DNA from 3 places in the Pseudomonas sp. AC112 genome. Region 2 is predicted to be linked to each of the others. Evidence: riboswitches for the same ligand, from Rfam matches in the RefSeq annotation. Region 2 holds a riboswitch; each other region holds the start of a gene.

The links. Region 2 has a riboswitch for cobalamin ahead of AC0IYN_RS20580 (ABC transporter substrate-binding protein). Riboswitches for the same ligand answer to the same signal wherever they lie in the genome.
Region 1: it holds a riboswitch for cobalamin, as region 2 does, so the genes downstream of both, AC0IYN_RS27785 (CbtB domain-containing protein) here and AC0IYN_RS20580 (ABC transporter substrate-binding protein) in region 2, are expected to answer to the same signal.
Region 3: it holds a riboswitch for cobalamin, as region 2 does, so the genes downstream of both, cobO (cob(I)yrinic acid a,c-diamide adenosyltransferase) here and AC0IYN_RS20580 (ABC transporter substrate-binding protein) in region 2, are expected to answer to the same signal.

What each region holds. Positions count from the first base shown of each region.
Region 1 covers NZ_CEEDCM010000001.1:5,990,612-6,000,367, forward strand. The annotation lists gene cobN (cobaltochelatase subunit CobN) at 1-1,142, opposite strand, end outside; gene cobW (cobalamin biosynthesis protein CobW) at 1,146-2,207, opposite strand; cobalamin riboswitch at 2,301-2,500, opposite strand; cobalamin riboswitch at 2,578-2,784, shown strand; gene AC0IYN_RS27785 (CbtB domain-containing protein) at 2,882-3,070, shown strand; gene AC0IYN_RS27790 (CbtA family protein) at 3,082-3,786, shown strand; gene AC0IYN_RS27795 (cobalamin biosynthesis protein) at 3,783-4,175, shown strand; gene cobM (precorrin-4 C(11)-methyltransferase) at 4,245-4,991, shown strand; gene nfuA (Fe-S biogenesis protein NfuA) at 5,239-5,823, opposite strand; gene AC0IYN_RS27810 (fatty acid cis/trans isomerase) at 6,422-8,713, opposite strand; gene metH (methionine synthase) at 8,880-9,756, shown strand, end outside.
Region 2 covers NZ_CEEDCM010000001.1:4,420,215-4,429,970, forward strand. The annotation lists gene AC0IYN_RS20570 (ABC transporter ATP-binding protein) at 1-357, opposite strand, end outside; gene AC0IYN_RS20575 (FecCD family ABC transporter permease) at 354-1,358, opposite strand; gene AC0IYN_RS20580 (ABC transporter substrate-binding protein) at 1,355-2,365, opposite strand; cobalamin riboswitch at 2,482-2,676, opposite strand; gene AC0IYN_RS20585 (hypothetical protein) at 2,746-2,883, shown strand; gene AC0IYN_RS20590 (DNA/RNA non-specific endonuclease) at 3,578-4,504, opposite strand; gene AC0IYN_RS20595 (M4 family metallopeptidase) at 4,633-5,697, shown strand; gene AC0IYN_RS20600 (protealysin inhibitor emfourin) at 5,712-6,017, shown strand; gene AC0IYN_RS20605 (MFS transporter) at 6,021-7,220, opposite strand; gene AC0IYN_RS20610 (LysR substrate-binding domain-containing protein) at 7,332-8,237, shown strand; gene AC0IYN_RS20615 (aldehyde dehydrogenase family protein) at 8,272-9,654, opposite strand.
Region 3 covers NZ_CEEDCM010000001.1:4,076,299-4,086,054, forward strand. The annotation lists gene purN (phosphoribosylglycinamide formyltransferase) at 1-387, opposite strand, end outside; gene purM (phosphoribosylformylglycinamidine cyclo-ligase) at 387-1,445, opposite strand; gene AC0IYN_RS18865 (DUF2066 domain-containing protein) at 1,801-2,841, shown strand; gene AC0IYN_RS18870 (AI-2E family transporter) at 2,886-3,959, shown strand; gene hda (DnaA regulatory inactivator Hda) at 4,163-4,867, shown strand; gene AC0IYN_RS18880 (C40 family peptidase) at 5,081-5,710, shown strand; gene AC0IYN_RS18885 (C40 family peptidase) at 5,855-6,394, shown strand; gene AC0IYN_RS18890 (PQQ-dependent sugar dehydrogenase) at 6,473-7,786, opposite strand; cobalamin riboswitch at 7,886-8,138, shown strand; gene cobO (cob(I)yrinic acid a,c-diamide adenosyltransferase) at 8,217-8,828, shown strand; gene AC0IYN_RS18900 (cobyrinate a,c-diamide synthase) at 8,825-9,756, shown strand, end outside.

The DNA of each region.
Region 1 (9,756 bases), 1.6 Mb from region 2:
AGCGCGATGCGCTTGTGCGCATTCGGCACTCGCGCCAACTCGACCCAGCGTCGCGCCAGTTCCGCGACAAAATCCATGCGCTCGGGCGCTGCGCGGTAGCACACCACATCCGACTGGCTGCGCTCGCTGCGCCAGGCCAGGTCCTTGAAGCTGATTGGCCGGCTGATGATCCGTCCATCCAGCTCCGGCAGGGCGATGTGCATGGCCAAGTCACGCGGGCCGAGGCCTTGCTCGCTGGCTTCCCAGCCAGGTTGGTTGTCCTGGGCGCAAATGGCCTGGATCACCGGGATATTGCGGCGAAACGGCCGCAAGTGCGGCGCTTCGGGGCTGGACTGGGCGAAGCCGGTGGTGTTCAGGATCACCGCCGCGCCCACCTCATCCAGCCAGTCCTCGACCACCGCCAGGCAGCCGGGCTCTTTTAAGCTGGCCACCGCCATTGGCAACGGGTTAAGCCCCGCGGCCTGCAAGCGCTGGCAGAACACGTCGATAAAACCGGTGTTGGCCGCCTGCAAATGGGAGCGGTAGAACAGCACCGCCGCCACCGGCCACTCGGCATTCCAGTCGGCCTGCCAATCATTCAGGCGGGCATTGGCGTGCCTGGGGTGATAAATCGCCGTGCGCGGCAGGGTTTGCGGCGCTTCCCAGGTGTAGTCGCGGCCCAGGTAACCACTGGCCAGGCAGCGATAAAAGTCCAAGGCGTTGCCCATGCCGCCCTGGCGCAGGAAGTGCCAGAGGCGATCACGTTCTTCTGCGCCGACAGTACTCAGGCCGCTGAGCTCCGGGTCCGGGCGATCGTCCCCCGGCACCAGGATCAGCTGCACGCCACGCTCGGCCAGCTCCACCAGGCGCTCGATGCCGTAGCGCCAATAACCGATGCCACCATGCAGCGAAATCAGGATGACCTTGGCATGGCGCAGCACCTCATCGACATACAGGTCGACCGAGGCATGGTTCTGTACCTGCATCGGGTTGGCCAGGCGAAAGCTGGGGTAGTCGTCGGGCAACTGCTGGGCCGCTTCGGCCAGCAGCGCCAGGCTGGAATCACCGCTGCACAGGATCACCAGTTCAGCGGGGGTCTGGCCAAGGTCGGCAATATTGTCGTCCGAGACGAAACCACCGGGCTGGGTCCTGAGCAGGTGCATGGGTTAAACGCTGAGGGCGGCGCGCAGTTGCGCTTCAAGGCCGGCCGCATCGAGGTCCTGACCGATCAGCACCAGGCGCGTAATACGCGGCTCGTCAGCGCTCCAGGCACGGTCGAAGTGCTTGTCGAAACGCGTGCCCACGCCCTGGATCAGCAGACGCATCGGCTTGTTCGGGATTGCGGCGAAGCCTTTTACACGCAGGATGCCGTGTTGCACCACCAACTGGGTCAGGGCGTCGAGCAGCAGCGCTTCGTCGGCTTGCGGCAGGTCGATGGAGATGGAATCGAAGGCGTCGTGATCGTGATCGTCTTCACCTTCGTGATGATGATCGTGATGGCTGTGGCGACCGTCGATGTGCTCTTCGGAGCCGGCACCCAGGCCGATCAGCACGTCCAGCGGCAGGCGACCGCTGCTGGCTTCGATGATCTTCACCGCGGGTGGCAGTTCTTCGGCGACTTCCAGGCGCACGCGGGCCAGGTCTTCGGGGCTGATCAAGTCGCTCTTGTTGAGGATTACCAGGTCGGCGCTGGCCAGTTGGTCGGCGAACAGCTCGTGCAGGGGGGATTCGTGGTCCAGGTTCGGGTCGAGCTTGCGCTGGGCATCGACTTGGTCCGGGAACGCCGCGAAGGTGCCTGCGGCCACGGCCGGGCTGTCGACCACGGTGATCACCGCGTCAACGGTGCAGGCGCTGCGGATTTCCGGCCACTGGAAGGCTTGTACCAACGGCTTTGGCAGGGCCAGGCCGGAGGTTTCGATGAGGATATGGTCGAGGTCACCACGACGGGCGACCAATTCGCGCATCACCGGGAAGAATTCTTCCTGCACGGTGCAGCACAGGCAGCCGTTGGCCAGCTCATAGACGCGGCCGTTGGCTTCTTCTTCGGTGCAACCGATGGAGCACTGCTTGAGGATTTCACCGTCGATACCCAACTCGCCGAATTCATTGACGATCACCGCGATACGGCGGCCCTGGGCGTTGTCGAGCATGTGGCGCAGCAAGGTGGTCTTGCCCGAGCCGAGGAAGCCGGTAACGATGGTGACGGGAAGTTTGGCCAGTGTTTTCATCGGATGCCCTTGGGGGCGGGCATACGGGACGATAGGCCCTGCGACGGCACGCAGCAGCGGATTTCGTCACCGGATCACCCCGCCCGGTTGAAGTGGAAAATCGGTTGCGAGGCAGGTCTCCTGGCTTGGGGCTTGCGGGTCATGCGACCGGCGCTGGCTGCGCCTTCCCGCCGTAATGGCAGTGGCGTGGCAGTCAGATGAACCCTTTACAGTTGCGGGGGCAGCCGCGGCTTGGACCGCGTTCCCTTCTTAGCTTCAGCCTGGGCTGAAGAACCTCGAGGGTGCAAGGCTACGCAGTGCTTGGGGGATGGTCAATGATGGGGTGGCTGGGTACATATCCCAATTGACTCCCCCAATCCCTCCATGCTCTCCTACACACCTTGTTTCGGGTGCCCTTCACAGGGTGAAACGGGAAACCGGTGCGTCATAGCGTTATGACCAGTCCGGTGCTGCCCCCGCAACGGTAAGCGAGCGAAGTGTCACAGCCACTGTGCAGATGCATGGGAAGGCGACGCTTTAAGGACTCCCCAGGAGCCCCCTCGCAAGCCCGGAGACCGGCCCGAAAAAATCAGATAACAAACCCGCGGTGGGCGGGCGCTGTTCAGAACCCCGCGTGCCTGGCTCGCGGGGTTTTCATGCGCTCGTTTCACCCTGACACCCAGAAGGGACGCGCCATGTCGATCATCAGCAGCACCTCGCACACCGCCAGCAGCTCCGCCACCCTGAGCCAACGCCTGACCGCCGCCATCGGCGCGTCGATCCTCGGCGCGTGCCTGGTGTACTTCGCCGGTTTCTCGCACATCGAGGCCGTGCACAACGCCGCCCACGATACCCGCCACAGCGCCGCGTTCCCGTGCCACTGAGACCTGCCGACATGATCAAGCGTATCGCGCAAACCGCAGGTTTCACCGGTCTCCTGGCCGCCCTGCTGCTGACCCTGTTGCAAAGCTTCTGGGTCGCCCCGCTGATTCTGCAGGCGGAAACCTACGAAAACGCCCCGGCCGCCACCGAAGTGGCCCATGTGCACACCGAGGGTGCCTCCGCCCACACCCACGACGCCGAAGCCTGGGAACCCGAAGATGGCTGGCAACGCGTGCTGTCCACCACCGGCGGCAACCTGGTGGTCGCGGTCGGTTTTGCGTTGATGCTGGCCGGCCTGTACACCCTGCGTGCGCCGACCCGCACGGCGCAAGGCCTGCTCTGGGGCCTGGCGGGTTACGCAACCTTTGTACTGGCGCCAACCCTGGGCCTGCCGCCCGAGCTGCCAGGCACCGCTGCGGCAGACCTGGCGCAACGGCAGATCTGGTGGATCGGCACTGCCGCGTCGACCGCCGCCGGTATCGCGCTGATTGTGTTCGGTCGCAACTGGCTGCTCAAAGCGCTGGGCGTGGCGATCCTGGTGGTGCCGCACGTGATCGGTGCTCCACAGCCAGAAGTACACTCGATGCTGGCCCCGGAAGCCCTGGAAGCCCAGTTCAAGATCGCTTCGCAGTTGACCAACGTCGCATTCTGGCTGGCCCTGGGTCTGATCAGTGCGTGGCTGTTCCGCCGCAACCGTGACGATCGTTACGCGGCATGATCCTGGTGGTCGGCCTGGGCTGCCAGCGCGGTTGTGATGTTCACGCCTTGCTGGCCCTGTTTGATGCAGCCCTCGCCGAGGGCGGTATCGAGCGCCAGCGCATCACCGCGCTGGCCAGTATCGATCGCAAACAGGACGAACCAGGCCTGCTGGCGCTGGCCAAAGCACTGGACCTGACGTTGCAGTGTTTCAGCGCCGAGCAACTGGCGGTTTTCGAAAACCGCCTGAGCCACAAGTCCAAGGTGGTTTTTGCCCACACCGGCTGTTACGGCATCGCTGAAAGCGCCGCCCTGGCATTGGCTGAACACCTCGGTCACGCCCCTGCCCGCCTGCTGATCACCCGCAAAAAAACCGCCCACGCCACCTTTGCATTGGCGTGCGCCGGCTAAAATCCCGATAATCGCCCGCCCCGATCATGAATAACATTCATGCTCGCCCGTTTTTCGACAGGAATTACCATGACCGTCTACTTCATCGGCGCAGGCCCCGGCGACCCGGAATTGATCACCGTCAAAGGCCAGCGGCTGATCCGCCATTGCCCGGTCATCATCTACGCCGGTTCGCTGGTGCCAGCGGCCGTGCTGGAAGGTCATCAGGCAGAAACGGTGGTCAACAGTGCCGAATTGCACCTGGAACAGATCATCGACCTGATCACGGCCGCCCACGCAAAGGGGCAGGATGTGGCGCGCGTACACTCCGGTGACCCGAGCCTGTATGGCGCGATTGGCGAACAGATCCGCCATTTGCGCGAGCTGAACATCCCCTTCCAGATCATCCCTGGCGTCACCGCGGTAGCCGCTTGCGCGGCGCTGCTGGAAACCGAACTGACCCTGCCCGACATCGCCCAAAGCGTGATCCTGACCCGCTACGCTGATAAAACCAGCATGCCGGCCGGTGAAGACTTCGACAGCCTGGCCCGCCACGGCACAACCATGGCGATCCACCTGGGGGTCAACCACCTGGCTAAGATCGTCGCCGAACTGCTGCCGCACTATGGCGCGGATTGCCCGATTGCCGTGGTGCACCGCGCGACGTGGCCGGATCAGGATTGGGCAGTCGGCACCCTCGATGACATTACCGAGAAAGTGGCGGCGAAAGGGTTTCGACGTACGGCATTGATTGTGGTGGGTCGGGTGCTGGCCAATGATAGTTTCAGTGAGTCCTCGTTGTATCGGGCCGGGCATGCACACCTTTACCGACCGTGACAAACAACCTCACAAAATGACCGCAACTCACTGATATATTTGAATACGTTGATACTGTAGGAGCTGGCTTGCCAGCGATCGCGGCGTATCTGCTGCCGAATCTGTTGACTGACACGCCGCTATCGCCGCCAAGCCGGCTCCTACAGTTAATCTTCAGTATTAGGTGAACAGCGTAAGACGCTGAATTTTAAGCATAAAAAACGGCGCTCACGGGGCGCCGTTTTTTTGTTTGCAGTGAACACCTTACTCAGTAGTAGGCGTTTTCTTTCTGCGTGTGGTCGGTCACGTCACGTACACCCTTGAGCTCCGGAATGCGCTCAAGCAAGGTGCGCTCGATGCCTTCACGCAAAGTCACGTCCGCTTGGCCACAGCCCTGGCAGCCGCCGCCGAACTTGAGCACGGCAATGCCGTCCTCGACCACGTCGATCAGACTCACCTGACCACCGTGGCTGGCCAGCCCAGGGTTGATCTCGGTTTGCAGATAATAGTTGATGCGCTCGTTGACCGGGCTGTCAGCGTTGACGTTCGGCACCTTGGCGTTTGGCGCCTTGATGGTCAATTGGCCGCCCATGCGGTCGGTGGCGTAGTCGACCACGGCGTCGTCAAGGAAAGCTTCGCTGAAAGCATCGATATACGCGGTGAAGCTCTTCAGCCCCAGGGCGGTGTCTTCAGGCTTCTCTTCCCCTGGCTTGCAGTAGGCAATGCACGTCTCGGCGTATTGAGTGCCGGGCTGGGTGATAAAGACGCGGATGCCGATACCTGGGGTGTTCTGCTTGGACAGCAGGTCAGCCAGGTAATCGTGGGCGGCGTCGGTAATGGTTATGGCAGTCATGGAAACTCCTCACAGGCTTGCCGGCAGTTTACGCCAAAATATTACGTTGGTACAAAGTCCTAGTGTTTTTGTCGGGATAGGTTTGTTTGGGGGGGTGTACATATCCGTTATTTGGGTGACGGCGGCTTATGGTTCCGCCCTTACGGCGGGTCACTTTCGAAAAGCGCGAAAGTAACCCAAGCGCTCTTGCCCCAACACTCGGCACCTCGCCTAGGCTCGGTGTGCCCGTAATCCGACAGTGATTTGGGGGGCCGAAGATCAAAATCAAAAGCAAAAGCACAGCGGCCTGACAGCCGGCTTGAGTGGTGTAGAGCAAAGGCAAAAACAAACGCGGTCCACTGTAGGAGCTGGCTTGCCGGCGATGGTCGTTAACGATGATGCGGGGCATCTGGATAAACGCGGCGGTCTCACGTTTTTCGCCGGCAAGCCGGCTCCTACAAGGACCGCGTATCTACGATGCGAAGCGAGTCGCTCTTGATCTTGATCTGAGGCGCCCCGTCAAACACGGCCGAACGCAGGCTTGAATCCGTGGGCCGCCGTAAGGGCGGAACCCATACCAGCCATCACCCAAATAACGGATATGCACTCCAAAAAAACCTCACAAATTCTCATACCGATTCATATCCAACACCCCCTCCTCAACCGGCGTAGTCTCTCGAATGTACTCCGACAAATCATGGAAATACTGCCAAAACAGCGGATGACTACGCCGCACCCCCCAACGATCCACAATCATCTCAAACCGCTTGGCATCCTTGGCCCGCTCCATTTCAGCCACAAACTCGGGCACTTCCTGCGCCGGAATATTGAACATAAAGTTCGGATAGCTGCTCAACACACCCGGATAGACGGTTACCGTGTCCAGGCCCGGCTGATAGCGATATGCCTCCCCCAGCAGAAACGCCACATTACTGTGGGCACGGTTACGCAACATGCTGTAGACCACGCGCTTACCGCCGGCCGTCTCGACACGCAGCATCGTGGCCTCGGGCAACTGGTCGATGACCTTGAGCCCAGCAGCCGGCCGTGAGGTCAAGCGACTAAGCGCCTGCTCCGCATCCTGCAACGCCGGATCAACACCGTCACGCGAGCAATAAGCACCGCTACAGCGATTGATCGGATCCGGACTGGCGTTCAAATCGCCGTAACGGCTGAGCAACTGATTGGCAAAATCGCGCTTCGGATCGTTTTCGTCCAGGTGCAGCCCAGTAGGCTTGTCGTCATCGATAGCCTCGTAATCCAGCCACAGCTTGAGCTTGCCACTGTTCTGGTACCAGTCATCCATAAAACCATCGCGCGAATCGGCCGGCATCAAGCGCAAAAAGTTCTGCTCGGCGCCATTGCGGATCAAGTCGAAGTACAACCGGGTCTGGGCCTGGTGCGACACGTTGCCAAACACATCAAAATTCACCGCCAACTGGTAATACGTGCGCTCCAGCAAAGGGTAGTCAAACAGCCACATCGTCTGCGGCACCTCGCCAATCAGCCCTTTGGTCACCGAGGCGCTGTCGAAGTGGCGGAAAATGCTCAGCAAGGCATTGTCATTGCCCGCCCACAGGCTCGACCAACTCGGTGGCGGCAGGTCGGCGTAACTGTCACGGCGCAGGGCCTCGTATTCATTGCGTTTGTCGCGGTAGGCCAGCCACAGGCTGAGCACACTGCCGACGTCATCGTTCTGCCCCGGCATGGCCAGCAAAGGCGTGGCCTGGCCGCGATAGCGCGCGTCGGTGATGTACAGGTCGTGGTCCGGGTCCTGGAACAGGGTCCAGAAGTTATCGCGGATCACGTCCGTGGCGATCTGCCCACGGCACACCGGCCCGCGAATAAAGGTGCGCACAAAGTACTCGGCGTTATCCAGCATGAACTGGTAACGCGCCTTGGCCGGGATGGCCTCGAAGGTTTCGAAGGGGTTGGCGCGCCGGCCAGGGCCGTAGCCCGGCAAGGCGTTGACCTGCCAGTTACCGGCGTAGAACAGCGCTTTGATACGCGCCATCTTTTCAGCACTGAACGGGTACGTGATGTGGGTCTTATGCACGATCACGCCCTGCACCGGCCATAGGCGGTAGTACACCTGGGTGCCCGGATCATCATTGGGACGGCGCGTGGCGATCAGGTCGATGGGTTGTCCGCTCGGTGTGCGCGAACGCACCCACTGGAAGAAATGCCCCGGCTCGCCATTCTCGAAGTAAATGTGGGCAAGGAACAAATGCTCGAACAACCAGCGCGTCACCAGGCTTTCGCGGGCGCCGGGCTGGTTGAACAGGTTTTCCCATTGCTGCACTTGCAGGGCTTCCCGGGCGCTGGGGGCCAGGCCTTGTGCATCGATTGGCGCACCCGACGCGAGCCAGCGCTGCAAGGTCTGGTACTGCTGGTCGGTCAGCCCGGTGACCGCCAGCGGCATGCCCTCCTTGGGATGGGCACCGGCGTAGGCATTGAACTCGCCGGGCATGGCGCACATGTTTTCGCGGTTAAGGCCCAGCACGATGTCGTCCGGCAACTTGGCATTGGGTTGCAGCGGTGCGTTATGGCCCAGTTCCAGCATGCGCGCCATCAGGGCGGCCTGGCTGCCTTGAGCGTCCAGTACCGAATAGAAGCCTTTCTGCTGCCAGGCTTGCTTGCCAAAGGCGTCATAAAACAAGCGGGTGGTCGGCGTGGCCTGGCTGCGTTCGCCGTCGTACACCGGCATTTTGCTGGCGCCGCGCGCCGCGCCCTCGGCACTGCCCAGGTTAAGCTGGCAGGCGGAATCGTAGCAGGCGTGGCAGGCCACGCATTTTTCGGTGAAGATCGGTTGAATGTCGCGGGTATACGAAATCGCCGGGGCGGGTCCGTCAGCCTGTGCGAGGCAGGCGACCAGTGCCAGGACGGCGCTGGTGATGAGGCGAAGTGACATGTATCCGGTCCCGATTCAATGCGTGCGCTGAAAAATTGCCGGTGATTCTACCGGGCCATCCCCCACAACAACATGAACGATATTCATGCAAAACCTGCGCATGCTCTAAATCGGCACAGGTTTGCTATGATCCACGCCCTCCGTAATGCCTGACCAGAGTAGTCCCATGTCCGATCGTAGCGTTCGTCTGCAAGCCCTTCATCAAGCCCTCAAGGAACGTATCCTGATCCTCGACGGCGGTATGGGCACGATGATCCAGAGCTATAAACTGGAAGAGCAGGACTACCGTGGCAAACGCTTCGCCGACTGGCCAAGCGACGTCAAGGGTAACAACGACCTGCTGGTGATCACTCGTCCGGACGTGATCGGCGGCATCGAAAAAGCCTACCTGGATGCCGGCGCCGACATCCTCGAAACCAACACCTTCAACGCCACGCGCATTTCCATGGCCGATTACGGCATGGAAGAACTGGCCTACGAGTTAAACGTAGAAGGCGCACGCCTGGCGCGCAAGATCGCCGACGCCAAGACCGCCGAAAACCCGGCCAAGCCGCGTTTCGTCGCCGGCGTGCTCGGCCCGACCAGCCGTACCTGCTCGCTGTCGCCAGACGTGAACAACCCCGGCTACCGTAATGTGACCTTCGATGAGCTGGTGGAAAACTACACCGAAGCCACCAAAGGTTTGATCGAGGGCGGCGCCGACCTGATCCTGATCGAGACCATCTTCGACACCCTCAACGCCAAGGCCGCGATCTTTGCCGTGCAAGGGGTGTTCGAAGCGCTGAATGTCGAACTGCCGATCATGATCTCCGGCACCATCACCGACGCCTCCGGCCGCACGTTGTCGGGCCAGACCACCGAAGCGTTCTGGAACTCCGTGGCCCACGCCAAGCCGATTTCGGTGGGCCTCAACTGCGCGCTGGGCGCCAGCGAGCTGCGTCCGTACCTGGAAGAGTTGTCGAATAAGGCCAACACCCACGTTTCCGCGCACCCCAACGCCGGCCTGCCGAACGAATTCGGCGAGTACGACGAACTGCCCTCGG
Region 2 (9,756 bases):
GATGGCGTCGTCGTCGCTGGACCACGGGCTCAGCGCCGACAGCCACGGCGTACGGCCCAGCGCCACGGCGTCGAACACGCGGATGGCGTCGTCGGTGTCGGCCTGTTGTTCCACCACCGCCAGTTGCTGGGCGATGGCGCGGCGGGACAGCGTGCCCAGGCCCTGGCCGCCCAGCAACACGTCGCCAGACGCCGGCGTGCGCAGACCGGCGAGCAGCTTGAGCAAAGTGGACTTGCCGGAGCCATTCGGCCCGACAATCCCCAAGGTTTCACCCAGCTGAACGTCCAAGTGGATATCGCGCAGCAGCTCGACCTCACGCACCTTGAAGCCCAGTCCGGTGCAGCTCAGTACGCTCATCGCGCATTCCTCCGTCCGATCAGGATCAGCGCAAATACCGGCGCGCCGACCAGCGCAGTGACCACGCCGACGGGAATCACCTGGCCCTTGATCAAGGTGCGTGAAAGCACGTCCGCCGCAATCAAAAACAGCGCACCGCCCAACGCACTCGCCGGCAGCAGGCGTGAATGCCCGGTGCCGAGCAGCAAGCGCACGGCGTGGGGAATCACCAGCCCGACAAAGCCGATGGAGCCGACAATCGACACCATCACCGCCGTCACCAGGGCCGCGCAGCCCACCAGCACAAATTGCACGCGGCGCACCGGGATACCAAGTGACGCCGCCGAGTCGCTGCCGAAGGTAAACGCATCCAGCGCCCGTCGGTGCCACAGGCACACGGCCAACCCAGCGACCGCTACCGGCACCGCCAGCCACACCGAGGGCCAGCGCACGCCGCTGAGGTTGCCCAGCAGCCAGAACATGATGCCGCGCGCCTGTTCGGAACTGGCCGACTTGGTGATCAGAAACGCGGTGAGTGCATTGAACAGCTGCGAGCCGGCAATGCCGGCGAGGATGATCTGGCCGGTGCCGCTGGCCGAACCACTGGCACGCGCCAATAGGATCACCAGCGCAAATGCCGCCATCGCGCCGACGAATGCGCCGGCCGACAACGAAATCAAGCCACCGCCCACGCCCATCAACGCCACCAACACCGCGCCAGTCGAAGCGCCAGCGCTGATGCCCAGCAGGTACGGATCGGCCAGCGGGTTGCGCAACAGCGATTGCAGGATCACCCCGCAGGTGGCCAGCCCCGCACCGCACGCGGCAGCGACCAGGGCGCGGGTGAGGCGGTAGTTCCACACCACGCCTTCGTCGATGGGGTCGAGCACGTAGCCGGCCGCCCACAGTTTGTTGGCGAGTACCTGGAGCACCACGTGCGGCGAGATGGCGGTTTCACCGATGGCCACGCCGGCAAGTACGGCGGCCAGGAGCAGGGCCAGGGCGAGCAGGGTGCGCATCATTTAGGCAGGTCGTAGCCGTCGATGGCCGTGGCCAGTTGTTCAAGACCGTCGAACATGCGGATACTGGCCTGCAACGCCAGGGCGTCGAGGATGATGATACGGTTGTTTTTCACCGCGTCCATGTTGCGGGTCACCGGGTCGCTGCGCAAAAACGCCAGTTTCTTTTCATGGTCGTCGGCGGGGTAGCGGCGGCGGTCCATGCGCGCGATCACCAGGAAGGTCGGGTTAGCCTTGGCAATGGTTTCCCAGCCGACGGCGGGCCACTCTTCATCGGACTGCACCACGTTGGACAGGCCGAGGGTTTGCAGCATGAATTCGGGAATGCCTTTATGGCCGGCCACGTACGGGTCGCTGGCCATCTCCGAACTGGAGAACCATACCAGCGCGCTGGCCTGCTTGAGGCCTTTGCCTTGCACCGTGGCGACGGACTTGGCCAGGCGTGCCTTGAGCTCATCGTTCAACTGCTGGCCGCGATCCTGAACGTCGAAAATCTGCGCCAGTTGGCTGATGCTCTTATAGATAGTTTCGATACGGAACGGCTCCAGCCGTGTGCCGTCGGCGCCCACCAGGTTGTCCTTGCCTTCACAGTCGGAGGGCAGCAAGTAGGTGGGGATCTTCAGTTCATGGAATTGCTCGCGGGTGCCGACCACGCCTTGCGGCCCGACCACCCATTCCAGCTCGGCGGCCACCAGTTGCGGGCGCTTGGCGATCACGGCTTCGAAGCTCGGCTCGTTGTTGGCCAGGCGCTCGATGCGGTCATTCTGCGTTTTGTATTGCGGCAACACACTGTTGAACCACAGCGAGGTGCCGACCACTTTGTCGCCCACGCCCAAGGCATACAGCATCTCGGTGGCGGCCTGGCCGATGGTCACGCTACGGGCGGGGGCTTGCTGGAAGGTGAGGCTGCTGCCGCAGTTTTCCACGATCAATGGGTAGTGGGTGGGCGCGGCGTGGGCCAGGGCACAGTAGCCAATGCCGGTGAGCAGGGCGGTAACGCGTGGCAGCATGAGGCGATCTCCGAGTGAACCGTACGTGGAACTGGGGAGGTACGGTTCGGAAACACACCCTCGAGCGCTGTGGTAGAGACAGGCAAGAATGTCCTTCCCGGACACCCCGCCGGTTAGTGATTGAGCTTGAGCCGGCAGGTCTCCTGACTGATGCGTCGTCGCCACGCTCCGGCCTTCCCGGACAAGGTCCAGTGGCATCGAGGAGCAGGCTCAGCACCTACAGTTGCGGGGGCAGTTCCGATTGGCGCGCAGGTACCGCGCTTCGGATTCCCTATTAGTCCCGTTTGGGAACCGGCGCGGTATGGTAGTCGATCGCGAGGTTGAACGGGAGGCCGTGAACTCAACGGTAGCTCTGGGCTGGCACGCCGGTCGACGTTGCGGTGATCGGCAAAGCCGTCGAAGGGCAGGATTTGAAGGGTCTGCAGATTTACTACTCGGGCACCGATGCGCAGAAGGACAAAGTGCGTGCGGCGGTTGAGAAGTCGCAGGCGCAGTTTCATTACATCAATGCGCAATGAGGGGCGGCCAACGGGCGCAGGTATCTACACCTCGCTGGGTACGGCGCTGGCGACTTGACGGCCGGGCGCAATCTTACTGTTAACCTCCGCGATCCAGAATGTGGGAGCTGACTTGCCTGCGAAGGCGGCCTCACAGACGACCGCTATCTGACTGTAACCCCCCCCGGCGATCCAAATGTAGGAGCTGGCTTGCCAGCGGTGGCGGCCTGACAGCCGACCACAATCTAACTGTCGCCCCGCGATCCAAATGTAGGAGCTGGCTTGCCAGCGATGGTGGCCTGACAGCCGACCTAGATGTTGGATCTTACCGGGTACATATCCGTTATTTAGGTAAGGGCTGCTATGGGTTCCGCCCTTACGGCGGGTCACTTTGGAAAAGAGCCCCAAAGTAACCAAAGGGCTCTTGCCCCAACACTCGGCACCTCGCTCACGCTCGGTGTGCCCGTAATCCGCCAGGTATTTGGGGGGCCGCCGCCACGCGCCATCCATGGCGCGGGGCGGCTAAACCGGCATCCCTGCCGGTTTACCCCCCAAATCCCTGTCGAATTCCGGCCAGCGTGTTTGACGGGGCGCCTGAGATCAAAAGCAGGATCAAGATCAAGATCAAGATCAAGATCAAGATCAAGATCACGAGCGGCTCGCTTCGCATCGTGGTTGGTTTGGGTGTGACGCCGTTCAACAGGTGAAGCCTCGGTCAGAGACGAATGTCCTCTGGACCTTGTATCAGCGCTTCAATGCGCGTGCCGGTGGCGCGTTCTTCGTTGCTGAAACCGTCGTAGTCGGCCAGGTTGGCGAAGCGGATGCCGGTCAGGCGTTCTATCTGGATCACGCTGCGCTGGTAGGTCCTGAGTTGGCCGAACACCAGGTCGAGTTGGCCCAGTTCGCGGCTCTGGTCGATCATGTAGGCACTGGCCGAAGGCTTGCCGTCATCGCTGAGGTAGGCGACGACTTTCCAGAATGCCTTGGGGATCTGCACGCCGCGGTACACACGGTCGTCGTCGGCGAATACCGGGCCGCTGAACACGGTGGCCCGGGCTTTCCAGCGTTGGGTGTTGTCGAGGATGTAGTCTTCAAGCTCCAGCCAGGTCTTCTGGTTGAACCCGCTCATCTGCGGTGAACAGTTGGTGAAATGAAAGGTGTCGAGGTTGGCGGTTTGCGCCGTGTCGCCCCAGTTGGGGTCTTGGCGGCGGACCAGGTGGCCGCGGTCCAGGCCATTGCTGGCATAGAGCGCTTCGCCCACCTGTGCGTCCGTGGGCAGGCGGCCGTCGTAGGCCCAGGTGTCGTTGCTGCGGACGATGTCTACGTGCTGGCCGCCGTCGATGTTGACGCCCACGTACAGTGCGAGGCGCTTCGCGCGTGACATCGTGATTGAGAAGTGCGTGTAGTCCAGGCGCTTCTGTGTATCACCCGCCAAGGCCTCCTCGACCGTGGGCCAGGACACCGCGAAGCTGCCGAGAAAGTCGTCAGCGTAACCGCGCCGGTCCTTCAAGTCTTTGGCCGGTGTGACGCGGGGTGTCGCCGCTCGCGCCGCCAGCAAGGTGGGGCTCGGTGCGATCAATGGGCGCAGGTCGGCGAGCCGGGGGCGGTACGAAAGGTCGATTTTGGTTTTACGTGCGGGCATCGGTAAGTCCTCCTTGGATAAACACGACTGCAACATACGTTAATGACAATTGATGATGCGCGTTAGCCCCCTGGGTCTATCCTGAATCGACTACTCGGACGTTGTCACATGCCAAATGGAGCCAGCCAATGTGTGTTCGTCAGCAGCATCGCAATCCGATTTTTTGCCTCATCCCGCCCTATATGCTCGACCAGATCGCACGCAACGGCGACAAGGCGCAACGGGAGGTCGCGCTGCGCACCCGCGCCAAGGACAGCACGTTCCGCTCGTTGCGCATGGTCGCCGTACCGGCCCAAGGCCCGGCGCGCATGGCCCTGGCCATGGGCGCCGGCAAGCGTCGCTCGATCTACAGCGCCGCAGGCACCGATAGCCTGCCCGGCACGCTGATACGTGGCGAAGGGCAGCCTGCCAGCGGTGATGCGGCGGTGGACGAGGCCTATGATGGCTTGGGCGCCACCTTCGATTTTTTCGACGAGGTCTTCGACCGCAACTCCATCGACGATGCCGGCATGGCATTGGACGCCACCGTGCATTTTGGCCAGAACTACAACAACGCGTTCTGGAACTCGACCCAGATGGTATTCGGGGATGGAGACGCGCAGTTGTTCAACCGCTTCACGGTGGCCCTCGACGTGATTGGCCATGAGTTGGCCCATGGCGTCACCGAAGACGAGGCCAAGCTGATGTATTTCAACCAGTCCGGGGCGTTGAACGAGTCGCTGTCGGACGTGTTCGGTTCACTGATCAAGCAATACGCGTTGAAGCAAAGCGCGGAAGACGCCGATTGGCTAATCGGCAAAGGGCTGTTCACCAAGAAGATCAAAGGCACCGCCCTGCGTTCGATGAAGGCCCCCGGCACCGCGTTTGACGACAAACTGCTGGGCAAGGACCCACAGCCCGGGCACATGGATGATTTTGTGCAAACCTACGAGGACAATGGCGGGGTGCACATCAATTCCGGGATTCCCAACCATGCGTTCTACCAGGTGGCAACAGCGCTGGGCGGGTTTGCCTGGGAGCGCGCCGGGCGCATCTGGTATGACGCGCTGCGCGATGCGCGGCTGCGGCCCAACTCCGGGTTCCTGCGCTTTGCGCGTATCACTTACGATGTTGCGGGCCGACTCTACGGCGCGAACAAGGATGAACAGAAGGCGGTCAAGGACGGTTGGAAGGCGGTCGGCATTGCTGTCTGACGCGAGGAACAACCATGCAAATTTCAATCAAGGAAAATGGCGGGCCTGGGTTCTTTCCGGGCCTGGCCAAGCCACAGACGGTGGAACTGGACGCGCTGCCGGAGCAGGACCAGCAGGAGTTGCGGCGGCTTGTCGAGGCATGCGACTTCTTTCAATTGCCGCAAAGCAATGCACCTGCCCCCGGTAATCCGGGCCAGGTGCATTACACCCTGACGGTGAAGGAGGCTCAGCGCGAGCACACGGTCTGCGTGCTCGCACCGGTGAAGTCACAGGCGCTGGACGGGCTGGTGCAGTGTGTGCGTCGGCATGTGCGCTGCTGATGTTCAGGTGGCAGCGTTAACCCTGCCTGCCAGGCACGCGCCCAGGCTGTAGAGCAACCCGCCCGCGACCACAAACAGCGCCAGCATGTAGAACATGGCGTGGGCGGGCTGTGTCGCCAGCACCATCCCGCACAGCACCGGCCCCAGGGCTGCGCCGACGTTGCCGAGGTTTTGCGCGCCGTAGTACATGCCCCGCAGAGGCTCGGGCGCGATGATGTCGATGAACATGTACTCGGCAGGGAACACGATGATCTCTCCCAAGGTGAAGATCGCCATGGACAGCACCCAGCACATCAGTGAGGTGGACAAGCCGAACCCCGCCAGCCCGGCGATAAACATGCCCAGCCCACCTGCAAGCCACAGGTGCAGGTGCTGATGGGTGATGCGCTTGCCGATCATGTATTGCAGGCTGATCACCATCAGCGCGTTGGTGGCCACCACGCTGCTGATAATCCGGTACGCGGCCTCGGGCGTGGTGGTGACGACCAGGTATTGCGAGAGGTAAGCGGTGAACTGGCCAAACACCACTGCGCTGAGCATCCCGCCCAAGGTAAAGCACACCAAGCGGTAGTCCCGCAGCAGTCGTTTGCCGAGCGCCAGGAACGGCGCGCCATGCTGGTTGGCAGGGGGCGGCACCCAGTGCCTGTCGCCCCACACGCAATACACCGTGAAGAACCCGGCCCCAAGCACCGCCGACGCCAGGAAGGGCAGGCTGATAGCGAGCGTGGCCAGCCCTGCACCGAGAAAGGGGCCGACGGCATAGCCGATATTGGTCAGGGTGTATTTGATCGAAAACGCTTCGCTACGCGCATCAACGGGCAGTAGCCGGCCAAATCCGGATTTGACCGCAATGTCGATCACGGCATACGCCAGGTTGATCGCGACCAGGCAGGTGAAGAACACCCACAGCTCCCGCGCGATAAACGCCCCCAGAAAGCCCAGGGTGAAAACTGCGCAACAGCCCAGGAGCAAACGATAATTGGGCAGGCTGTCCACCAGGTAACCGCCATACAGGCTCATCACGGAGCCGATGATCAGCGAGCTACCGATGATCAGGCCGATGTCGGCGACGCCCAAGCCGAACTCGCCCGACAGGTAGATCACCAGGTAGGGCAGGGTGATCGCCCTGGCGAGCGTCAACACCAGTGACGCACCCAGCAGCAGGTTGACGGTCAGGGGGTAGTTTTTCAGCGTGGTCAGCATCCGGGCCTCAGTGTCAGCGTTTATCGGGCATAGCTTACTGTTGAGTTAAATTCTGATTTAGGATGCTTTTTACCGAGTTGCCTGAACTGAATTCACGAATACAGGACGTCCATGTTTTCTTCCGAACGCTTGAAAGGTATCGATGTGTTTGTGTGCGTTGCGGACTACGGCAGCTTTACCGCCGCTGCCGAGAAGATGAACCTGACGGCGTCGGCCATCAGTAAAAGCATCGCGCGGCTGGAAAAACGCCTGGGCGCTCGACTGTTCCTGCGCACGACACGGCGCTTGTCCCTCACCGAGGCCGGCGTGGCGTTTTACCGTACCTGCACGGGCGTGCTGGCTGACCTGGAGGACGCCGAGCTGTCGCTGCGCGCCGAGCAAAGTGAACCGCGCGGACGTGTGCGCATTGACCTGCCCAGTGTGTTCGGGCGCGTCCGCGTGTTGCCGATGCTGCTGCCTTTGCTGCAGGCATTTCCGTCCTTGGTGCCGCACATTTCCTTCAGTGACGGGTTAGTGGACCCATTTAAAGAGGGCGTGGATGTGGTGGTGCGCATCGGTGGTGCGGATGTCTGGCCGGAAACGGTAGAGCAGCGTGTGCTTGCGCGTGAATGGCACACCCTGTGCGCCTCGCCGGCCTATTTGGCGAACCATGGCGTGCCGACATCCGAACAGGCACTTGAGCAGCATCAGTGCATCGCCTACGGCTGGGTGGACGGACGCATCAGCCCCTGGAACTTCGCCTGTGACCCGGGCAGTCCGCGGCGTTGGCAGATGGCGCCGCACTTGGTGATCGGCAATGGCGATGGCTTGATGCAGGCCGCATTGGCCGGTTGTGGGATCGTGCAACTGCCGTCGTGGATGGTCCGGCCGTCGCTGGAGGAGGGCAAGCTGGTTGAGGTGTTGCCGCAGTTGGCCACCGAAGGGGCTGCGATCAGGCTGGCCTGGGTCAAGAATCGCCAGGCGTTGCCCAAGGTCAATGTGGTTCTGGAAGCCTTGGCGGCGGGGCTGAGTGGTTGATAGCCACGACCCGTGCCCGCGCCACCGAAGCGTCTTACTTGCGATCCAGCCACACAGTCTGTGCGTTGCAGAACTCCCGCACGCCGAAGTGCGACAACTCACGCCCGAAACCGCTCTTCTTGATCCCACCAAACGCCACCCGAGGGTCGGAGACGCTGAAGGCATTGACGAAGATGCCTCCGGTTTCCAGCTGGTTGGCGATATCGCGCGCCTTTGCCGGGTCGGTGGTGAAAATGCTGGCGGTGAGGCCGAACTCGCTGTCATTCGCCAGCGCCACGGCGTGCTCGGCGTCGCGGGCGGTGATGATCGAGGCGACGGGGCCGAACAGTTCCTGTTTGAACGAGGTCATCTGGTCGGTGACGTTGGCCAGCACGGTCGGCGCGTAGTAGTTGCCTGCGCCGGGTACTTTGTTGCCGCCGAGCAGCAGGGTGGCACCTTCTTCCAGGGTGGCCTGGACCTGGCCGTGCAGCTCGTCGCGCAGGTCGAAGCGGGCCATCGGGCCGATGTAGGTGGCGGCTGACGTGGGGTCGCCCATCACCATCGCACGGCTGGCCTCCAGGAATTTGGCGGTGAAGGCTTCGACCACACCCGCTTCGATGATCAGGCGTTTGGCGGCGGCGCAGACTTGGCCGCTGTTCTGGAAGCGGCCGATCAGCGCGGCTTGCACGGCGGCGTCGAGGTCGGCGTCGTTGAGCACGATGAATGGGTCGGAGCCGCCCAGTTCCAGTACGCATTTTTTCAACGCGGCACCGGCCTGGGAGCCGATGGCGATACCGGCACGTACGCTGCCGGTGAGGGTGACGGCGGCGATCCGTGGGTCGGCGATGGCTTTGGATACGCCGTCGTTGGTGACGTTGACCACTTCAAACAGGCCTTCGGCGAACCCGGCTTTGTGGAAGGCCTGCTGGATCAGGTACGCGCTGCCCATGACGTTCGGTGCGTGTTTGAGCACATAGGTGTTGCCGGCCAGCATGGTCGGCACGGCGCCGCGCAGTACTTGCCACACCGGGAAGTTCCACGGCATCACGGCGAAGACCGGGCCCAGCGGGCGGTACTCGATCTGGGCGCTGCCGTTGTCCACAAGCGTCGGTTCCGGGGCGAGCATGGCCGGGCCGTGGGCGGCGTACCATTCGCTGAGCTGCGCGCATTTTTCGATTTCGGCACGGGCTTGGGCGATGGGTTTGCCCATTTCCAGGGTGATCATCTGCGCCATGTCTTCGGCTTGCTCGCGCAGGGCACTGGCCAGGCTCAGCAGCAACTCGGCGCGCTGGCTCACCGGCTGGCGACGCCAGGTGCGGAAGGCGCGAGTGGCACGGTCGAGGGCGGCGTCCAGTTGCTGCTCGGTGTCGTAGGGATAGCTGCCGACCGTTTCGCCGTTGGCGGGGTTGATCGAGAGAGCGTGGGTGGTCGCGTTCATGGCACTGTCCTGCTGAATGATTAAGTTGGATTCAGCGTACGGGGCTGGCTCTTTTCTGGAAACTGAATAATATTAAGCAGTACATTCACGATCGGAGAATGA
Region 3 (9,756 bases), 340 kb from region 2:
GAGCGCACGCTGGTGCGTGTGCATGCCTTTGTACTTGGGCAGCAGGGAAGGGTGGATATTGAGCAGGCGCCCTTCGTAATGCCGCACGAAATCAGCGCTGAGGATGCGCATGAAGCCGGCGAGTACCACGAGTTTGGGGTTGAAGGCGTCGATCAGTTCGATCAGGGCGCTGTCGAAGGCTTCTCGGCCGTCGAATGCCTTGTGGTCCAGGGAGCGGGTGTCGATACCTGCGTCCCTGGCGCGTTGCAGGCCGTAGGCGTCGCTGCGGTTGGAGATCACCGCAGCGATGCGCACCGGGCTGTCGCCGGTGCGCGTGCTGTCGATCAAGGCCTGCAAGTTGCTGCCGGTGCCGGAAAGCAGCACCACGACATCACAGGTCTGAGACATCAATGAGCCTTGAGGTTCTTCAGTTCAACCTGGGCCGCGCCTTCCGGAGCGGTTGCTATCTGGCCAATGACCCAAGGCTGCTCGCCGGCTTCACGCAGGACGTTCAGCGCGGTTTCAACATGCTCCTGAGCCACGCAGATGACCATGCCGACGCCGCAGTTCAGCACGCGGTGCATTTCGGTTTCGTCGACGTTGCCTTTCTCTTGCAGCCAGTCGAATACCGCCGGACGCTGCCAGCTGGCCACGTCAACGATGGCCTGGGCGCCTTTTGGCAGCACGCGCGGGATGTTGTCCAGCAGGCCGCCACCGGTGATGTGGGCCATGGCCTTGACGGCGCCAGTGTCCTTGATCAGCTTGAGCAGTGGCTTGACGTAGATGCGGGTCGGGGCCATCAGCAGGTCGGTCAGCGGCTTGCCGTCGAGCTGGGTGTTCTCGATCTCGGCGCCGGATACTTCGATGATCTTGCGGATCAGCGAGTAACCGTTGGAGTGCGGGCCGGAAGAAGGCAGGGCCAGCAGGGCGTCACCGGCAGCGACTTTGGAGCCGTCGATGATCTCGGCTTTTTCCACCACACCCACGCAGAAGCCGGCCAGGTCGTAGTCTTCGCCTTCGTACATGCCTGGCATTTCAGCGGTTTCGCCGCCGACCAGGGAGCAACCCGACAGTTCGCAGCCAGCGCCGATGCCGGTCACCACTTGTGCAGCGGTGTCCACGTTCAGCTTGCCGGTGGCGTAGTAGTCGAGGAAGAACAGCGGCTCGGCGCCGCATACCACCAGGTCGTTGACGCACATGGCGACCAGGTCGATGCCGATGGTGTCGTGCTTGTTCAGGTTCAGTGCCAGGCGCAGCTTGGTGCCTACACCGTCGGTGCCGGACACCAGGACAGGCTGCTTGTAGCCGGCCGGGATTTCGCAGAGGGCGCCAAAACCGCCCAGGCCGCCCATGACTTCGGGGCGCGCAGTGCGCTTGGCGACGCTCTTGATGCGTTCGACCAATGCTTCACCGGCGTCGATGTCTACACCGGCGTCCTTGTAGCTCAGGGAGGGTTGCTTGCTCATGATCCAGGCCTTTAGGGGGGATTCAGGGGTAACGACCGAGCGGGCAGGCGCTTTTGGTAAAAGCCCCAGCCGTTGACGGTCTGCGAAGGCGCGCGATTTTATCAGGCTTGAGGGGCAGCGGCCATCCTCGGGCCGACGGGCAGGGCCATATAGGCAAAAAAAGCCGGTTAAAAAAATGCTAATCGGCTCTGCTTTGGCGCGTATTAAGGTATAGCCTTTAACCCGCTATCGTTATGACAGTACAAAAACTGCCAAGACCCTGTGAATGTTTTGCCGGTGCCTGTGGTCACAGCCTTGCCAAACCGAGTTCACGCGGTCTGTTCCAGCCGCTAAATTTGTCGTTCGGGAATCTTCCATGCGTCTGTGTAAATTCTTCTTTGTAGGCTGCTTGTCGTTGGTCAGCCTGGCGAGTCATGCCGAAACCCTCAATGGCCTTTATCAAGTACTTGAACCTGTCAGCAGCCAATCGCCGCAAGAGCGCGACCAGGCCACCCAGCGAGCCGTGCAGACCCTGGTGATCCGCCTGACCGGTGACGCCAAGGCCGCCGACGGCCCGGGGCTGGCAGCAGTGCGTAAAGACCCGCAACAGATCATCAGCCAGTACGGCTACGACGCCGGCCCGCCGGAAAGCCTGCAGGTGGATTTCGACCCGGTGAGCACTGACCGCGCGCTGCGTGAAGCGGGCCTGTCGATCTGGGGCAGCAACCGGCCATCGATCCTCGGTTGGTGGCTGAACGACTCCACGGAAGGCAGCAGCCTGGTGGGGGATGGCCAAACCGTCGCCCAGGCACTGCGTCGAGCGGCGCAACACCGTGGCTTGCCGTTGCGTCTGCCGCTGGGGGACCTGGATGAGCAGGTGGTGGCCACCGCGCCGAACCTGGAAAGCGCCGACGCCACGCCACTGCGCGCCGCCTCCGAGCGCTACGGCGCCGATGCCTTGCTGACCGTGCATGCGCGCCAGGAAGGCAGCCAATGGCAAGCCAAATGGCGCCTGTGGCTGGGTGACAAGAGCGAGCAGGGCACCGCCCAAGGGGCTGACACCGGCGCCGTGGCCGATGCGGTGATGCTGGCGGTCAGCCAGAAATTGGCTCCGCGTTTTGCCGTCAAGCCTGGCGTGAGCACTGAGCAACTGCTCGAAGTGCAAGGCATGACTCTGGAGCGCTATGCCGCGTTGGGTCATCTGCTGGAGCCTTTTGGTGGTCAGCCTCAATTAGTGGATGGCAACCGGATTGTGTATCGCGTCAACGGCAGTGCCGATCAATTGCGCACCCAGTTGAGCCTGGCCAAGCTGCAGGAAATTCCTGCGGGCGAGGCGCCAGTCCAGCAACCGGTAGCAGAGGGTGCCCAGCCGGCTGCGGCACCCGAGCCTCAGGCGCAGCTGCGTTTTCGTTGGTAAACAGTTTCTTTCTATATAGAAGCACATGACAGATGGAGTGGTTTATGGCGGATACGCGTCGTTGGGTGTGGCTTGGCGGGATTGCCCTGCTGTGCGTTTTTGTGTTCTTGCTGCATTCGATCCTGACGCCGTTCCTGGTCGCATTGCTGCTGGCCTACCTGTTCGATCCCGTGGTGGATCGCCTGGAGAAAGCCGGGCTCTCGCGAACCTGGGGCGTGGTGGCGGTCTTCGCGCTGTTTACCCTGATCATCACGGCCTTGGTGTTGGTGCTGGTGCCGATGCTGGCCAAGCAGCTGTTCCGCCTTTATGAACTGGCGCCGCAGATGCTCGACTGGTTGCAGCACACGGCGATGCCATGGGCCCAGGCCAAACTGGGTCTGGCGGATGGGTTCTGGAAGTTCGATAAGGTCAAGGCTGCCATCAGCGAACACATGGGCCAGACCACCGATATCGTCGGGGTGATCCTCAGCCAGGCAACAGCGTCGAGCCTGGCGCTGATCGGCTGGTTGACCAACCTGGTGCTGATTCCGGTAGTGGCGTTCTACCTGTTGCGCGACTGGGACATCATGATGGCCAAGATCCGCAGCCTGCTGCCGCGCAACCGTGAGGAGCGCATCGTCTCGCTGGCTGAAGAATGCCATGAGGTGCTCGGGGCATTCGTGCGCGGGCAGTTGCTGGTGATGCTGGCCCTGGGGATCATCTACGCTGCTGGCCTGATGGCTATCGGCCTGGAGTTGGGCCTGTTGATCGGCCTGATCGCCGGTCTCGCAGCGATCGTGCCGTACATGGGGTTTGTGATTGGTATCGGCGCGGCGCTGGTGGCGGGGCTGTTCCAGTTTGGCGGCGACCTGTACCCGATGCTGGGGATTGTGGCGGTGTTCATGGTCGGCCAGGCCCTGGAAGGCATGGTGCTGACGCCGTTGCTGGTAGGCGATCGGATCGGCCTGCACCCGGTGGCGGTGATCTTTGCGATCCTGGCAGGCGGCGAGCTGTTTGGCTTCACCGGTATCCTGCTGGCGCTGCCGGTAGCGGCGGTGATCATGGTGCTGGTGCGCCACGTGCATGATCTGTACAAGGATTCGGATGCGTATACGGGGGTTGAAGACCCCGACCTGTAACCGTTTCTTCACAAACCCGGCCCAGGCCGGGTTTGTCATTTGTGCAGGCGGGCCGTCAAACAATCTGCACAAATCCAACAAGTTAACGCAAACCTTTGATTTTGCTTGGGGTCTGTTGCATTGTGCGCCCGGCGTCACGGGTATAAACTTTGCAAACTTTACACAGAGGCCACTAACGGTTCGTTTGGAGCCGTTCAGTCAGCATGAAACCGATTCAGCTGCCCTTGGGTGTGCGTCTGCGTGATGACGCCACCTTTATCAACTACTACCCAGGCGCCAATGCCGCTGCACTCGGCTATGTCGAGCGGCTTTGCGAAGCCGACGCCGGGTGGACCGAAAGCCTGATCTATCTATGGGGCAAGCACGGCGTAGGGCGTACCCACCTGTTGCAGGCCGCGTGCCTGCGTTTCGAGCAGATGGGCGAACCGGCGGTTTACCTGCCGTTGGCGGAATTGATGGATCGCGGTATCGGCATCTTTGACCACCTCGAGCAATACGAGTTGGTGTGCCTTGACGACCTGCAGGCCATTGCCGGCAAGGCGGACTGGGAAGAAGCATTGTTTCACCTGTTCAACCGCTTGCGTGACAGCGGCCGGCGCCTGTTGATTGCCGCGTCGACTTCGCCACGTGAGCTGCCGATCAAGCTGGCCGACCTCAAGTCGCGGCTGACCCTGGCGCTGATCTTCCAGATGCGCCCACTCTCCGACGAAGACAAATTGCGAGCCTTGCAACTGCGCGCCTCACGCCGCGGCCTGCACCTCACCGACGAAGTCGGGCATTTTATTCTCACCCGTGGCACGCGCAGCATGAGCGCGTTGTTCGATTTGCTCGAACAACTCGACCAGGCGTCTTTGCAGGCTCAGCGCAAGCTGACCATCCCCTTCCTGAAAGAAACCCTCGGCTGGTAGCCAGCCCACTGTTTTCGCGGCTTTCGGCAAATTCCAGGCGCCAGAAAACCTGCGTTTTAGCCGGTTTGGCCACGCAAAAGGCAGGTACAGGGTGTTAAGGGCTTAGATGTCATAGTCCAAACAAGAAGTCACATAGATCACGATTGAATTTGCAAATCGATGTGATAGTGGGCATAGTCTCGACTTCTTTACATATCAGCCACGGTCGTGCCCATGCTAAATCGCTTCGCACCCCTCGTGCCTCTCGCACTCGTTACCCTGTTGTTTGGTTGCGCCTCCCACCCTCAGCAGGTGGCAGAACAGCAAAAAACACAGGTTCAAAATCAGGCAAAATTCGTTGCTGCACAGTCTGCTTCTGTTTACGAAGAAGAAGTGGCAACTGAAAAAGAGCTGGCCAACTTCTCTGGCAGCAAGCCTTACCAGCTTCCAGTTCTGGCCGACAGCATCCTCGAACGCGGCATGTCCCTGATCGGTACCCGTTACCGTTTCGGCGGTACCTCTGAAGCCGGTTTCGACTGCAGCGGCTTCATCGGCTATCTGTTTCGTGAAGAAGCTGGCATGAACCTGCCACGCTCCACTCGCGAAATGATCAACGTGAATGCACCGTTGGTCGCGCGCAACAACCTCAAGCCGGGTGATCTGCTTTTCTTCAGTACTGCAGGCCGTGGTCGCGTCAGCCATGCCGGTATCTACCTGGGCGATAACCAGTTTATTCACTCCAGCAGCCGTCGCAGTGGCGGTGTTCGAGTCGACAACCTGGGCGACAGCTACTGGAGCAAAACCTTCATCGAAGCCAAGCGCGCACTCGCCATGGCCCCGACTACGGTTACCGCTAGCAAGTAAACTTAAAGTGATACTTGAAGTTTGACGTGTAAGCGCTAGAATCCCTGGATATTGTTGTAATCCGTTCGCGCGAGCTTTGCTTGCGCGTTCTGGTTTTCAGCGTTCGGCAGCGAAAGCCGCATCCAGACCAGGATTGTTCTGCACATGTCGACCTCGGCCCGCCTTATTCTCATTGTTTGCGCCGCGCTGCTCAGCGCCTGCGCAAGTCGTCCACCGCCTCCCGCTCCTGTAGCGGTGAAACCCAAGCCGGTGTTCAATTATTCCACCCAGAATTTTTCGCCTGCGGCCGAAGATGTGCTCTTCCGCGCGCTGGGCCTGGTCGGCACGCCTTACCGTTGGGGCGGCAACACGCCGGACTCCGGCTTTGATTGCAGCGGCCTGATCGGTTTTGTCTTCCGCGATGCGGCGGGGATCTCCCTGCCGCGCACCACCCGCGAACTGATCGTGATGCGCGCGCAGGATGTCAGCGAGCAAAACCTGCAGACCGGCGACCTGCTGTTCTTCGCCACCGGTGGTGGTTCCCAGGTCAGCCACGCCGGGATCTACGTGGGCGAGGGCCGCTTCGTGCACGCACCGCAAACCGGCGGTACGGTCAAGTTGGATACCTTGTCCAAGGCGTATTGGCAGAATGCCTACCTGAGCGCCAAGCGCGTGCTGCCAGGAAACCTGGCGCGCAACCCCTGACACGCCGCCGTGTAGTAGCCGGCATGCCGGCGATGAGGCCCTTGAAGCCGCCATCGCCGGCAGGCCGGCTCCTACCGTTTATTTAGCGGCCGACACGCGCCACACCTTGTTCCCCACATCATCGGCCACCAGCAAATCCCCCTGCTGATCAATTACCACGCCCACCGGCCGGCCCATAGCTTTCTCATCCTTGTCGAGGAACCCCGTCAGCACGTCCACCGGCTGTCCTTTGGGTTGCCCGCCCTCGAACGGCACAAAGATCACCTTGTAGCCACTGTGCGGCTTGCGATTCCACGAACCATGCTGGCCGATAAATGCGCCGTTGCTGAACTGCGCCGGGAGTTTGCTGCCCTCGGCAAACGTCAGCCCCAAGGACGCCGTGTGCGGGCCTACTGCGTAGTCGGGTGCAATTGCCTTGGCCACCAGATCCGGATTCTGCGGTGATACGCGCACATCGACATGCTGGCCGTAGTAGCTGAATGGCCAGCCATAGAAGGCGCCATCCTTGACCGAGGTAATGTAGTCCGGCACCAGGTCGCTGCCGATCTCGTCGCGCTCATTCACCGCCGTCCACAGCTTGCCGCTCTGGGGTTCCCAGGCCATGCCGTTGGGGTTGCGCAGGCCGGAGGCGAAGAGGCGGTGCTCGCCGCTGGCGCGGTCCACTTCCCAGATCGCAGCCCGACCCTGTTCCGCTTCAAGGCCGTTTTCCCCCACATTGCTGTTGGAGCCGACGCTCACGTACAGCTTGCTGCCGTCCTTACTGGCCACCACGTTCTTGGTCCAGTGGTGGTTGATGCTGCCGCCCGGCAGGTCGACGACCTTGGTGCCGGCTTGCTTGATCGCGGTTTCACCCGGTTGATAGGGAAAGCGCAGCAACTTGTCCGAGTCGGCCACGTACAGGTCGTTGCCGACCAGTGCCATGCCAAACGGCGAATTGAGATTTTCGAGGAACACCGTGCGGGTTTCCGCGACGCCATCGTGGTCGGCGTCACGCAGCAGCGTGATGCGATTCGGGCTTGGCACGCCGGCACCGGCGCGGCCCATGACTTTTTCCATCACCCAGCCACGAATGCCTTTGGCGTCATCCGGCTTGGGTGGCGCGTTGGTTTCCGCCACCAGCACGTCACCGTTGGGCAGCACATACAGCCAGCGCGGGTGGTCCAGGCCGTCGGCAAAGGCCGCCACCTGGGTGCCAGCGGCGGCGGTGGGCTTCGCGCCTTTGGGCCAGCCGATGGCCGGCGCGATATTCACGGTGGGGATCAGCGTCTTGTTCGGTTCCGGCAGCTTGGGCGAGGGGCCGGTGCCGTCGGAGACCTGGAGGGTGGAGCTTTCACCACAGGCGGCGAGGGTGCCGGCGACCATGATGAGTAGGGCGAGTCTGGTTTTGTGCATGGTGTTCTCCTTGATACCTGTAAGGGTAGAGGAGGGCAGCAGTGCGATGGTTCAAGTGCAAGGCCAGCTTTAATTGACGCTCCACCCCCAACCCACTAACCTTCGCCGCTTGTTCCAGGTGCTCTGTGACCCATGGGTCGATGGAGTGAAACAGGGAAGCCGGTGAGTGAGCGCGCTTGTACACAGTGCTGCCGCGATTCCGGCGCTGCCCCCGCAACGGTAAATGAGTCAAGACGGCGCCTTTTGCCACTGTATCGCGAGCGATATGGGAAGGCGCGCCGTCGGCCTGCCTGCTCGACAAGAGCAAGCGTCACTCATGAGCCCGGAGACCGGCCTGAAACATCCAACAGCATCACGGTGGGCGATGCTTGGCTGTCTTTTTTCTTTTTTCCTGCCCGCCGTTTTTGTCCAGCCCCAACGGAGAGCTGCCATGACCGATTCCCCCGACCGCGACGAACGCCACCTGGCGCGCATGCTGCGCAAAAAAGCCGTGATCGACGAGCGCATCGCCAACTCCCCCAACGAATGTGGCTTGCTGCTGGTATTGACCGGCAACGGCAAAGGCAAGAGCAGCTCCGCGTTCGGCATGCTGGCCCGGGCCATGGGCCACGGCATGCAGTGCGGCGTGGTGCAGTTCATCAAGGGGCGCAACAGCACTGGCGAAGAGTTGTTCTTCCGCCGCTTCCCCGAGCAAGTGCGCTTCCATGTGATGGGCGAAGGTTTCACTTGGGAGACCCAGGACCGCCAGCGCGATATCGCCGCTGCCGAAGCCGCCTGGGCGGTTTCCCGTGAATTGCTGCAAGACCCGGCCATCGGCCTGGTGGTGCTCGACGAGCTGAACATCGCCCTCAAGCACGGCTACCTCGATTTGGACCAGGTTCTCAGCGACCTGCAAGCCCGCCCGCCGATGCAACATGTGGTGGTCACCGGTCGGGGTGCCAAGCCTGAATTGATCGAACTGGGCGACACCGTCACCGAAATGGGCATGCTCAAGCACGCCTTCCAGGCTGGCATCAAGGCACAGAAGGGCGTCGAACTTTGAATCAGCCCCGTCATTGCCCGGCTGTCCTGATTGCCGCACCGGCATCCGGCCAGGGCAAAACCACCGTCACCGCCGCACTGGCGCGGCTGCACCGCAACCTGGGGCGCAAGGTGCGCGTGTTCAAATGCGGCCCGGACTTCCTCGACCCGATGATCCACGAGCGTGCCAGCGGTGCGCCGGTTTACCAATTGGACATGTGGATGGTCGGCGAACAGGAAAGTCGCCGCCTGCTGTGGGAAGCGGCGGGGGAGGCGGACCTGATCCTGATCGAAGGCGTGATGGGCCTGTTCGACGGTACACCGTCCAGCGCCGACCTGGCCCGACACTTCGGCGTGCCGGTGCTGGGCGTGATCGACGGCACGGCCATGGCGCAGACGTTCGGCGCCTTGGCGTTGGGCTTGGCGCGTTATCAGCCGGATTTGCCATTCGCTGGCGTACTGGCTAATCGCGTCGGCACCCTGCGCCATGCGCAATTGCTGGAAGGCAGCCTCACCGAAGGCCTGCGCTGGTACGGCGCCTTGTCCCGCGAGACCGGTATCGAATTACCCAGCCGCCACCTCGGCCTGGTGCAGGCCAGTGAACTGAATGACCTCGATGCGCGCCTGGACGCGGCTGCCCAAGCGTTGGGCAGCAGTTGCGAAGTAGCGTTGCCGCCACCGGTGACCTTTGCCGCGCCGCAAGTGATCGACGCCGAGCCATTGCTCAAGGGCGTGCGCATCGCCGTGGCGCGTGACGAAGCCTTCGCCTTTACCTACGGCGCCAGCCTCGACCTGCTGCGGGCAATGGGCGCCGAATTGAGCTTCTTCTCGCCGATCCATGACCGCGAATTGCCTGACGCCGACAGTCTTTATCTGCCTGGTGGCTACCCGGAATTGCACCACCAGGCGCTGTCGGAAAACACCCCGATGCTCGACGCTATCCGTGCCCA